DNA from 4 places in the Neisseria macacae ATCC 33926 genome. Region 1 is predicted to be linked to each of the others. Evidence: predicted binding sites of a transcription regulator. Region 1 holds the regulator's gene; each other region holds the start of a gene.
What was found. Region 1 encodes FNR, which switches genes on or off when oxygen is low (the NO sensors DNR and NnrR bind a similar motif). Its sites were predicted from a motif close to TTGATNNNNATCAA; they were not measured.
Positions count from the first base shown of each region.

Region 2: the regulator FNR is predicted to act here: its motif matches at 1,324-1,337, upstream of ubiU (ubiquinone anaerobic biosynthesis protein UbiU).
Region 3: the regulator FNR is predicted to act here: its motif matches at 1,175-1,188, upstream of MON40_RS05345 (universal stress protein).
Region 4: the regulator FNR is predicted to act here: its motif matches at 1,520-1,533, upstream of ccoN (cytochrome-c oxidase, cbb3-type subunit I).

Region 1 covers NZ_CP094241.1:2,181,458-2,184,596, forward strand. The annotation lists gene hemN (oxygen-independent coproporphyrinogen III oxidase) at 1-1,095, opposite strand, end outside; gene fnr (fumarate/nitrate reduction transcriptional regulator Fnr) at 1,239-1,973, shown strand; gene MON40_RS10495 (MBL fold metallo-hydrolase) at 2,053-3,126, shown strand.
Region 2 covers NZ_CP094241.1:1,598,576-1,601,714, forward strand. The annotation lists gene MON40_RS07765 (U32 family peptidase) at 1-214, opposite strand, end outside; gene ubiU (ubiquinone anaerobic biosynthesis protein UbiU) at 227-1,234, opposite strand; gene MON40_RS07775 (hypothetical protein) at 1,578-1,982, opposite strand; gene MON40_RS07780 (hypothetical protein) at 2,197-2,691, shown strand; gene dinB (DNA polymerase IV) at 2,821-3,139, shown strand, end outside.
Region 3 covers NZ_CP094241.1:1,106,480-1,109,618, reverse strand. The annotation lists gene MON40_RS05355 (hypothetical protein) at 1-388, opposite strand, end outside; gene MON40_RS05350 (tRNA threonylcarbamoyladenosine dehydratase) at 390-1,166, opposite strand; gene MON40_RS05345 (universal stress protein) at 1,359-1,823, shown strand; gene MON40_RS05340 (acyl-CoA thioesterase) at 1,976-2,458, opposite strand; gene corA (magnesium/cobalt transporter CorA) at 2,588-3,139, opposite strand, start outside.
Region 4 covers NZ_CP094241.1:643,450-646,588, forward strand. The annotation lists gene MON40_RS03045 (M61 family metallopeptidase) at 1-1,466, opposite strand, end outside; gene ccoN (cytochrome-c oxidase, cbb3-type subunit I) at 1,796-3,139, shown strand, end outside.

The DNA.
Region 1 (3,139 bases):
CGCGGCATAGTAGGCGTCGATGTCGCGTTCGTTTTGGGAGTAGGTGCTGCCGATTTTGCCGATGGAAGATACACCGATGGCGACCAAATCGCAGTCCGCGTAGGTCGAGTAGCCTTGGAAGTTGCGCTGGAGGAAGCCTTCTTTGAGGGCGATGGAAAGTTCGTCATCGGGTTTGGCGAAATGGTCCATACCGATGAAGACGTAGCCGCGTTCGGTCAGGGTTTGAACGCAGTATTGCAGCATATCGAGTTTTTCTTCGCTGCCGGGAACGGCTTCGGTATCGATGCGGCGTTGCGGCTTGAAGATATGCGGCAGATGGGCGTAGTGATAAAGGGCAAGGCGGTCGGGATCGAGCGACAAGACAGTGTCGATGGTGGTTTTGATGCTTTCGGCGGTTTGATGCGGCAGGCCGTAAATCAAATCGACGCTGACGGATTTAAATCCAGCTTCGCGGGCGGCATCGATGACTTCTTTGGTTTCGTCGTAGCTTTGGATGCGGTTGACCGCTGCCTGCACTTTGGGATCAAAGTCCTGAATGCCGACGCTCATGCGGTTGAAACCGAGCTTGCCGAGCATGAGGACGGTTTCGCGGCTGACTTTGCGCGGGTCGATTTCGATGGAGTATTCGCCGCCGGGGATAAGTTGGAAATGTTTGCGTATCATGCGGAATACGCGTTCGATTTGGTCGTCGCTCAAGAAAGTCGGTGTACCGCCGCCGAAGTGCAGTTGGGCGAGCTGATGCCGTCCGCCCAGATGCGGGGCGAGCAGCTCCATTTCTTTTTCAAGGTATTCGATGTAGGCATCGGCGCGGCTTTTGTCTTTGGTGATGATTTTATTGCAGCCGCAGTAGTAACAGATGGTGTTGCAGAAGGGGATGTGGATATAAAGCGAAAGGGGCTTGTTCAAAGCCCCCATACCGCGCTGATTCAAGGCATTGATATATTCGGCTTCGCGAAATCCGTCATGAAAACGGTCGGCTGTCGGGTAGGAAGTGTAGCGCGGACCGCTGGAAGGAAGGCTGGCGATGAGTTCGCGATCGAACTCAGGCTTGTCATTGTTTCTATTGTGATTATTTTGTATCGGTATTACTTTCATGGCGTGTGCGTGATTAGAGTAATGATGTTAGGCAATTTTCGGATAGTTTGGTAGAATGCCACAGTATGATAAACCTGTCTTGATATGTGTCAATAACTTACGTAATCATGACAGGATAAAAACCTTAATTTTAAGGGTGTTTTATGACCACACACAATGCTATGCATCAGATGAAAACCCTGTGTTCTTCCTGTTCGCTGCGTGAACTCTGCCTGCCTGTCGGGCTTTTGCCCAATGAGTTTGCACAATTGGACGCGGTCATCCGACAGAGCCGCCGCTTGAAGAAGGGTGAATGTCTGTTCCGCACCGGTGAGCCTTTCGCGTCGCTGTTTGCCATCCGTGCCGGTTTTTTCAAAACCACGGTTGCCAGTCAGGACGGTCGCGATCAGGTTACCGGCTTTTTTATGTCCGGCGAACTCATCGGCATGGACGGCATTTGCTCCCATGTCCACAGCTGCGACGCGGTGGCTTTGGAAGACAGCGAAGTGTGTGAGCTGCCCTTTACCCACATCGAAGAACTGGGACACAACATCCCCAGCCTGAGAAGCCATTTTTTCAGATTAATGAGCCGCGAAATCGTGCGCGACCAAGGCGTGATGCTGCTTTTGGGCAATATGCGCGCCGAAGAGCGTCTGGCGGCGTTTTTGCTCAATCTGTCCCAACGCCTTTACTCGCGCGGATTTGCCGCCAACGATTTCATCCTGCGGATGTCGCGCGAAGAAATCGGCAGCTATTTGGGGCTGAAACTTGAAACCGTCAGCCGCACGCTGTCCAAGTTCCACCACGAAGGCTTGATTTCGGTCGAACACAAGCACATCAAAATCCTCGACTCGCAAGCCCTCAAAAAAATGGTGTCCGGCTGTTCGCACGCCATCTGATGGATACCGAGACTATTTTCAAACAGAATCCAAGGTCGTCTGAAAAATTTTCAGACGACCTTCTTCATAAAAACCAATTATGAAACACAAGAAAAAACTCATTGCCTTGACCGCTGTCTGCGCCCTGCTCGCCTACTGGCTCTATCCCGACCAACATCCCGTTTACCCCGCAAGCGACCATTACGACCCGAAAACGCAAACCTTCTTCAACCCCGAACCTCAGCAGAAACCGACCGGCCTGACCGGCGCATTTTGGAAGATCCTGACCGACCCGCAGGCAACGCACCCGCCCAAACCTCTGCCTACCGTCAAACCTGATTGGCAAACCTTCCTCGCCGCACCCGAAAGGAAAAGCCGCTTCGTCTGGTTCGGGCATTCTACCCTATTGATGCGGATCGGCGGGCAAACCATCATTACCGACCCCGTTTTCGGCAATTCCGTCTCCCCCATCCCCATCACCATGAAACGCTTCCAGCCTGCCCCCGCAGAAATCGACGAACTGCCGCCCGTCGATGTCATCCTGATTTCACACAGCCACTACGACCACCTCGAAAAAGACAGCGTGCAGGCACTCAATTCAAAAGGCAACAGCCATTTCATCGTCTCACTCGGCATGGGCGTACTGCTGAAAAAATGGGGCGTGCCGCAAGAGCGCATTACCGAACTCGATTGGTGGCAAAGTACCGAACGCAACGGCATCCGCTACACCGCACTACCTGCCCGCCACGATTCATCCCGAACCCTGACCGACCACAACCAAGCCCTGTGGTCCAGCTTTGCCATCGAACACGGCAGCGAAAAATTCTATTTTCACGGCGACTCGGCACAAGGCAGCCATTTCGACAAAATCGCCGAAAAATTCAACGGGTTCGATATCGCGTTCATCGAAAACGGGCAATACAGCGAACATTGGCCCAACAATCACCTCTTCCCCGAGCAAACCGCCCGCTATGCCGCACAGCTTGCTCCCAAACGCTTCATGCCCATCCACTGGGGCGCCTACGCCATGGCACTGCACGCTTGGAACGAACCCCTGCTGCAAAGCCTCCCGCTGGCACGCAGCTTGGGCGTAAGTCCGCTGACCCCTCTAATGGGGCAAGTCTTCGATGCCGATACCGCCACGCAAGACTGGTTTGCCGAACCTTTACAATAAAGCTGCCCAGGGG
Region 2 (3,139 bases), 580 kb from region 1:
GCGACGAAAGGATAATTTCCTTGCCGCTTTCCGCCAAATCTTGCGCCAGGCTGACCCAGTCGGCAAAACGCATTTTCTGGCGGCGCGAACACACCACTTCGCCCAGATAAATGGTATCCACCGGCGCATCCAGCATGGCAGCGTAAAATTCCAGCAGCGCTTCCTTCTGCCAGAAAAACAAAACCGGCCCCAACGATAGTTTCATCGGATTCATTTTCCCTCCCCCTTATTTCCACGGACGGCTGTATGCGCCCAAGGTCGTCTGATGCCCTTCCGAAACCTTGCTCAGCGCGTTGTTCCACACCGGATTGACTTTGAAATGCGCCGGATCGGCAGCGGCCGCATCCAAAGCCTGCCGCAGCGATTTGGTTACCTGCGCCGTGTACATCGGGCTGCGCTGGCGGCCTTCGATTTTGATGGCGGACACGCCGATTTTGATGAGTTCGGGCAGCATTTCCAAAACGTTCAGGCTGGTCGGCTCTTCCAGCGCGTAATAGGTCTCGTCGTTTACCTCGAAACGGCCTTTGCACAAAGTCGGATAGCCTGCCGGTTCGTCCGGTTTGTATTGGTCGATTAACACTTGGTTCAGCCGCACGTTCATGCGGTCGGGTAACTGCTCCCAGCGCACCGCCTTCGCCGGCGAACACACGCCCTGCATATTCGGTGATTCGCCCGTCGCATAGCTCGACAAAATGCAGCGCCCTTCCACCATCACGCACAGGCTGCCGAAACCGAACACTTCGATTTCCACATCCGTATTGTCAATCACATGCTTGACCTGATCGACCGTTAAAACGCGCGGCAGCACGGCGCGGCGGATGCCAAACAGCTCCTTCATCATATTGATGGCTTCATAATTGGTCGCCGAACCCTGCACCGACATGTGCAGCCTCAAATCAGGATGACGCTCGGCGGCATAAGCCATAATCGCAGGGTCGGCGACGATTATCGCGTCCGCCCCCAGTTGCACCGCCGTATCGACAGCCCGATGCCACCGCTCGATTTGCCCCGCCTGGGCAAAAGTATTGATGGCCATCAACACATTGCGGCCGCGCGCATGGGCATAAGCCACCCCTTCTTGTGCCGATTTCATATCGAAATTCAGCCCCGGAAAGTTGCGCGCATTCGTCGCATCTTTCAGCCCCATATAAACCGTGTCCGCGCCATTGTCCACCGCCGTCTTCAAAGCGGGCAGATTGCCGGCTGGACAAACCAACTCAGGGATTTTCGGCATTTTGCGTTCCTCGACTCTTGTAGTTTGTTATTCGAAAATCAATATCTAGTATGATTTCGGGTATTTTAGAGATTTGGACACAAGATATTATGATTTAAATCAATTGTGAAATCAGGTTTGGATAACGTATGTTTTAGTTAACATAATTTAACTATGTTAAATATCAAGCTAATCAGCGGGTTATCTTTTCCAATTTGATAATATGAGATTAGTTATTATCTATTAAATTTATAGATTTTTACAATAAAAGGTCGTCTGAAACAGGTTTCAGACGACCTTTTATGTACTCAACGCGAATAATCGCACCTAGTGCTAAAATTATTCATTCGCAGCCCCAAACTGCCTATCTCCTCCATTCACTCCAACAGTCCATAATGGTACGCGGATGATTTTGAACCAGTTGTTTATAAAAAATAGCGAATCCGTCGGCTTTGGGATAAAAATGATAAGCAACTTGGCTTCCATCCGCTCTAAACTCCAGCCGCCAAACATGAGTACCGAAAAGGGCCATCATCGTCCTACTCAAATAAATCAAATCTTGAAGAGGATGACGTGCTTTGATTTCACTGCCTTCACAAATGAAAATCTCGTTTTTGCCAAAATAAATCCGTTCGTTATCCAATAAATTACCGAGACTGATGCAGATGAGCGGTTCGTTTTCCCAAATGATTTCAGGCGCTGGCCGTACTCTGCGGGCAATCAGGATGAAAATGAAGCATCCGACTAAAAATATAAAAATGTATGCCATAGCTGATAAACTGAATAAATGATGATGAAACGCGGATAATCATATGGCAAATTTGCGTATTGGGAAACTCATTATCAATATCTTAATATTGTCTTGAGTAATCAGCCTTGCCGACAAATTTCTTTTAACGAGCTAAATAAATAAAAATAAGAATTGATTGCATTTGTATTTTGAACTAAGATAGCCCATATTTCACACCTCGTCTGAAACGACCATGCGCTACCATTTCCCGATTTCCGTCGATATGTACGACTTTCTGACCACAGGCCGATTTGATTATCTGGAGATCGGGCAGACGGCGGAGATGATCCTGCAAATGTTCCCTGCGCCCGAATGCGTGCCCAAAGGGCTTTTGGTAAAAAAGGGGTGGAATATTTGGCTCTACGGCGATATCGAATTGCATTTTTCAGACGACCGCCTGACTCAAATCCGAGCGGACTTCCAACCCGGCACCTCGCTGAACGGCGGGCGTTGGTTGAGCTTAAACCCTTGGTTTTTCAGGCACGCGGACAAGCTTGATTTGTATTCCGCCATTGCCAAACTTGTGCAACACCATATCGACTTCATCAAAATCGATACGCCTTCCGCCCTGATTTTGCGTTTGCAAAGCGGCGTAGAGCTGATGTTTGAAAAGTGCAATGGGCAGCGTCTGTTCGCTTTTTGCAAACAAAAAACCACCCTACCCCAATGGGCGCATGAAACGGCGTAGATTTAAAATCTTTAAAACCTGTTTGCCCCCTGATAAAAGGTCGTCTGAAAACCAAATACCGTTCAGACGACCTTCCTCTATCGTTTTCCGCTAAAATACCCGTCTCTTTTTTCTTCACAACCGTCTTCAATGTCCCAGCGCAAAATCATCCATATCGACATGGACGCGTTCTACGCATCGGTAGAACTGCGCGAGCAGCCGCATTTGAAAGGACTGCCCGTGGTCGTCGCGTGGGAGGGCGCGCGTTCGGTGATTTGCGCCGCATCGTATGAGGCGCGGCAGTTCGGGCTGCATTCCGCGATGTCGGTGGCGACGGCGAAAAGGCTGTGTCCGCAAGCGGTGTATGTGCCGCCGCATTTCGATTTGTACCGTCAGGTTTCCGCGCAGATTCATGCCGTATTCAGGCGCTATACTGATTTAATCGAACCCCTGTCGCTCGACGAGGCCT
Region 3 (3,139 bases), 1.1 Mb from region 1:
AAAAAAGAAGTCCTCCTATTGACATCCAACTATCCAGACTACTCCATTCCCACAGTAAAAAAACGAACCAAACAATCAACCATTCGACAATAGGCAAAGCAAGAGTCATCGAAGTTGTACAGCGTTTGGTCCACTTCATAATGCCGGCATTGAGTAGGGACAATAACATTACAGATAAAAACGGAAAGAAGAAAACCTTCAAAGACACTTTCTCAAAAGCCGACATTTCAGCAGCTCGTGAACAATACTGTAGACGCTGTTCATTTTCAGGTGCAATATCAAAACATTCGGATCCTGAAAACAGCAAACCGTCACCGTACATCAGCAAACCGAAGACAACCGCATAAATCAAGCTGGCGATAAAATAGGCTTTAAAAAATCGATTCATCTCATTTCCGTCCTGCAATATGTTCCACCGCCGCCTGTGCGCAATACAGCCCAAAAGAAGCCGTCACCAGCATACTCGCGCCATAGCCCGCGCAGGACAAACCTTGTGGCGCAGTATCGGTCGAACACGCTTCGTCCGATTGCGGCGGCGTAATGTTTTCAGTCGAGAACACACACGGCACGCGCATTTTTTCTTTGGTATCGCGGCTGAAGCCGTAGCGTTTGCGCAAGGTATAACGCAGGTTGGCAAGCAGCGGGTCGTGGGTAACGCGGCTCAAATCGGCGGTTTGAATCAACGCCGGATTTTTCTGTCCGCCCGCGCCGCCGCTCAGGATAAACGGCTGATTGTGCCGCACGAAATAAGCCGCCATCGCCGCCTTGACGCGCACTTGGTCTATCGCGTCGATCACAAAGTCGAAAGGTCGTCTGAAAAGCGTTTCCAGATTGTCTTCCGTCACAAAATCCTCGATTTCCTCCACTTCGCATTGCGGATTGATTTGGGCAATGCGTTCGCGCAACGCCGTTACCTTCGCCTTGCCGAAATCGTCGGTCAGCGCATGAAGCTGGCGGTTGACATTGGACTCGGCGACGTTGTCCAAATCAATCAAGGTCAAACGACCGATGCCCGTCCGCGCCAAAGCCTCCACCGCCCAAGAGCCTACCCCGCCCACGCCGACCACGCAGACGTGCGCGCTCGAAAACCGCGCCAGTGCTTCATTTCCATAGAGTCTGGCAATACCGCCGAAACGGCGCGAAGGAAGAAAAACGGTGTCGTTCATACCCAACCTTGTGATATATCAATAAATGAATGAAAATCAACGCAAAACGCTGCGGACGAATGCGACACATATTATACTGGAAAGCAGACGGGCTGTTGCAGCAGCCCGAAAGAGTCTATAATCGTTTCATATCGGACCCTTCCCAACCGCATGAAACAAAGTGCCGCCTGCGGCGCAAAAGGAGAATGAACTATGTACAAACATCTGGTTGTAGCCGTTGACGGCAGCGAAACTTCCCTCAACGCCCTGAAACACGCCGCCGAGTTGGCAAGCGTCAACAACGCCCGCCTGACTTTGGTACACGTCGCCAACCCCGCCGAATACATGGCGCTCGCCCCCGAATTCCTGCAACACGAAAGCTACGAGGCTGCCGCCGTCGCCCAAGGCAACGAAGTTTTGGACTTCGCTGAAAAAACCGCCCGCGAAAACGGCGTGGAAAACATTGTCAAACACCTGCTGGTCGCCAACAAAGGCGCACGCGAAATGGCGCAGGATTTGGTCGATTACGCCGATGAAAACGGCGCCGACCTGCTGGTACTCGGCACACACGGCCGAACCGGCCTGATGCACCTCCTGATGGGCAGCTTCGCCGAAACCGTTATGCGCCAAAGCCACCTGCCGCTTCTGATTATCCGCAGCAAAGCGGAAGAAGCGTAAGGGTTTGCCCTACTGAAGAAGGTCGTCTGAAACTGCTTCGACCGACGCAGTTTCGATAATGTCCTTATCCGTCAAATAAAAAGGTCGTCTGAAAACCTGAAACCTGGTTTTCAGACGACCTTTGTCTTGTAATCCGTTTTATCCGTCCGTTTTCAGCATCCGCAAGAAGCCTCGTCCGATGCCTGAAGACTCAAGGCTTTGCGTTTTTTGGCTTTTTCATAGCGGCAGCGTTGGCGTTCGGTGGTGATTTCCAACGGCGGGACGGGAACGGGTTTGCCGTCTTCAACCGCAACCATGGTGAAGTAGCAGCTGTTGGTATGACGCACTTCGCCGGTGCGGATGTTTTGCGCCTCGACGCGGATGCCGATTTCCATGGAGGTTCTGCCCGTGTAGTTGACGCTGGCGTAGAAGGTTACCAAGTCGCCGACGTGTATCGGCTCTTTAAACAGGACTTTATCGACAGACAGTGTAACGCAGTAGTTGCCGCTGTAACGGCTGGCGCAGGAATAAGCGACTTGGTCGAGCAGGCGCAAAAGTTCGCCGCCGTGGACGTTGCCGCTGAAATTGGCGGTGTCGGGCATCATCAGTTCGGACATGATGAGTTCGTGTGAAGGGAGTTGGCGGGTTTGGTCCATAGTGTTCCTCTTTTAAAAATGAATGTTTGTGTTAGATGGGCGGCCGTTCAGTGGTTGGGATGGTTTTCAGACGACCTTACTGATTGTATTTAATATATGAATATACGGAAATTGGATTTTTTTATGGGTTTATAACCATTTTCTGCGCGAGAAGAAAATCAGCAGCCCGACGATGATGCACAGCATCAAACCTAAAACGATAAAATAGCCGTAATGCCAATGCAGTTCGGGCATGTTGTCGAAGTTCATGCCGTAGATGCCGGTAATGACGGTCAGCGGCATAAAGATGATGGTGATGACGGTCAGGACGCGCATCTGCTGGTTCATGCGGTTGGACTGGAAGGAAAGGTAGATGTCCATCATGCTCAACACCATGTCGCGCGAGGCGTCGAGCGATTCGAGAAGCTGCATGTTGTGATCGTACACGTCGCGCAGATAGACGGTGGACTCGCCTTTGAAAATGGTGAAATCGACGCGCACGGCAAGTTGATAGAACACGTCGCGCAAGGGCAAAAGCGTGCGGCGCAAGCGGACCGCATCGCGCTTAAGGCGGTCGATTTTGCCGAGAATGTCGCTGTTTTCATCTTTAAACAGGGATTTGTCTATGGCCTCGACGCGGTTGTTGTACTCTTCCAAAACGATGAAATAGTCGTCCACGATGCGGTCGAGCAGGCAATAGGC
Region 4 (3,139 bases), 1.3 Mb from region 1:
CTTGCGCCGAAATCGGGCGCGGGGGCGGGCGTTTCGGTTGGAGGTTCGGGCAGGAATGCGCCGCCGTGGCTGCGCGGCTGTGCCTGCCATTGCAGTCCGATGCCTATGGTGGCGAGGAGTTCGGCGAGGGGCAGGTCGGCGGTGGTGTAGAGGGTCGTCTGAAAAAAGTCTTCGAGGTCTAGGCCGGTAAACGTTTGGCAACGGGCTTGCCATTGTTTTTCGGGGATGCCTTGCCGGGTCTCCAGCCAATCGCGGTAGTGTTGCTGCATGACGCTGTCGAGGGTGTGTCGCCCACTGCTTTTGCTGCGGATGGCGAGGTCGAGGCAGAGGGCGGCGAGTGCGCCTTTTTGGTAGTAGCTGACGATGGCGTTGGGGCTGTTTTCGTCTTGTTTGTAGAATTTGTTCCAAGCGGTGAAGCTGGATTCGGCAAGGCTTTGTTTCAGACGACCTTTGGTTTGCTGCACGCGGGTGATGCTTTGGGCGAGCAGGCGCAGGTAGGCTTCGGGGGCGATGGTGCGGCTTCGGGCGAGGAAGAGGTCATCGTAGTATGAGGTGATGCCTTCAAATGCCCAGAGCTGCTCGGTGTAGTTTTCGCGGTCGAGGTCATAGGGGGCGAAGGCGGCGGGTTTGATGGATTTGACGTTCCAGGCGTGGAAGTATTCGTGTGAGAACAGTCCGAGCAGTTGGGTGTAGGCATCGTTGGCGTCGATCATGCCGTGCGGCGGCAGGCTGTGGCGGTCGGCGAGCAGGGCGGTGCTGCTGATGTGTTCCAGTCCGCCGTAGATGTTGTCGCCGACGTGGAGCAGGAAGAGGTAATGGGTGAACGGGGCAGGGGAGGGGAACATGGCCAGTTCGGTTTCGCAGATTGTGCGGATGTCTGACACGAGGCGGTCGCGGTCGAAATCGGGGTAGTGGCCGCTCAAGGCGATGCGGTGCGGGATGCCGCCGGCTTCGAAATCGAGAAATTCGATGTTGCCCAGTTCGACAGGGTGGTCGATTAAATCGTGGTAGGAGGTCGTCTGAAAGCTGTGGACGTCGGTTTGGGGCAGGGTGGTGGCAATCCGCCATGTTTTCGGCAGGATGGGAAATTCGATTTGGTGCGCGCTGTTTTCTTGTCCGTTTACCTGCAAAAACAGGCACGCGCCGTCAAAAAACCCGCGTTCGGCAGTCAGAAACGAGCCGCGGACGGACAGGTCGTAGGCGTAAACGGTGTAGTAAATTTCCCACTCGCCGGACTGCGGGGCGGTGCGCCATCGGTTTTTTTTGACTTGGGTCAGATGGGCATATTCTCCGTTGCAAAAGGCGCGGATGGTGGTGATGTGGCGGGAGAAGTCGCGTATCAGATAGCTGCCGGGAACCCAGTTCGGCAGGCTGATTTCTGTTTCCAAATCATGTTCTTGTCGGAAGGTTAGGCGGATGTGCCACTCGTGGGCGAGCGGGTTGGGGGTGATTTTGTAATTAATCATGACTATTAATGTATTTGTTAAATTTTATGAATAAAAAGGTCGAATTATGCAGTTTGATTTATATCGATAAAGTCCCCTTCAAAAGGGAGGCTTGAAAAAATAAAGTGGCGCTGCCAGGGAGGTTGTTAAATAATAATATGATTATAAAGTAAAAAATATAAAAAATCGATAAAGCCGCCAGATGGAGTGAAATGTAATTCCGCTTGGCTAGGCTTGTCTTATATGTTAAATTTAGAAAAATTTAAACCTAGCCCTTATTGCGTTTGTTCAAAACGCATACGGCAAAGTGAGATAAAAAATTTTTATTCCCATAATTCATGGAGACTCTCATGGACACACAAACTTATAACTACAAAGTGGTGCGCCAGTTCGCCATCATGACCGTAGTTTGGGGTATTGTGGGCATGTTGGTCGGTGTCATCGTTGCCGCCCAATTGTTTGCCCCGTCCCTTGATTTATCAGATGTCGGCCCTTGGTTCCACTTCGGCCGCCTGCGTCCGTTGCACACCAATGCGGTGATTTTTGCGTTCGGCGGTTGCGGTCTGATGGGTACATCATACTACGTTGTTCAACGTACCTGTAATGCACGCCTGTTCGGCGGTTGGCTGCCGGCATTTACCTTCTGGGGCTGGCAGGCAGTTATCGTTGCGGCAATCGTCAGCCTGCCTTTGGGTTATACCCAAGCTAAAGAGTATGCTGAATTGGAATGGCCTATCGACATCCTGATCGCTTTGGTTTGGATTGCTTACGCCATCGTATTCTTCGGTACGATTGCCAAACGTAAAATCAAACATATCTACGTTGCCAACTGGTTCTACGGCGGTTTCATTTTGGCCGTCGCTCTGTTGCACATCGTCAATAACCTGAGCATTCCTGCGGGCTTCATGAAATCCTATCCGGTTTATGCGGGCGCAATCGATGCCATGGTTCAATGGTGGTATGGCCACAATGCCGTAGGTTTCTTCCTGACCGCAGGCTTCTTGGGCATGATGTACTACTTCGTGCCGAAACAGGCAGGTCGTCCGGTTTACTCTTACCGCCTGTCCGTCGTCCACTTCTGGGCTTTGATTTTTACTTACATGTGGGCAGGTTCCCACCACTTGCACTATACCGCGCTGCCTGACTGGACTCAGTCCTTGGGTATGGTGTTGTCCCTGATTCTGTTCGCACCTTCTTGGGGTGGTATGATTAACGGTATCATGACCTTGTCCGGCGCATGGGACAAACTGCGTACCGACCCTATCTTGAAATTCTTGATCGTCTCCCTCTCCTTCTACGGTATGTCCACCTTCGAAGGTCCGATGATGTCCATCAAATCCGTCAACGCTTTGAGCCACTACACCGACTGGACCGTTGCACACGTTCATGCCGGCGCATTGGGCTGGGTGGGCTTCGTGACCATTGGTTCCGTGTACTACATGATTCCCCGCCTGTTCGGTAAAAATGAAATGTACAGCACCAAATTGGTGGAAGCGCATTTCTGGATTGCGACCATCGGCGTGGTTCTGTATATCGCCTCCATGTGGATTGCAGGGGTATTGCAAGGTATGATGTGGGGTTCTCTGAATGCGGACGGTACTTTGACCTACTCGTTTGTAGAGTCAGTTAAACGCACCATGCCTTTCTACATGATTCGTTTCACCGGCGGCCTGCTGTACCTGAGCGGTATGTGT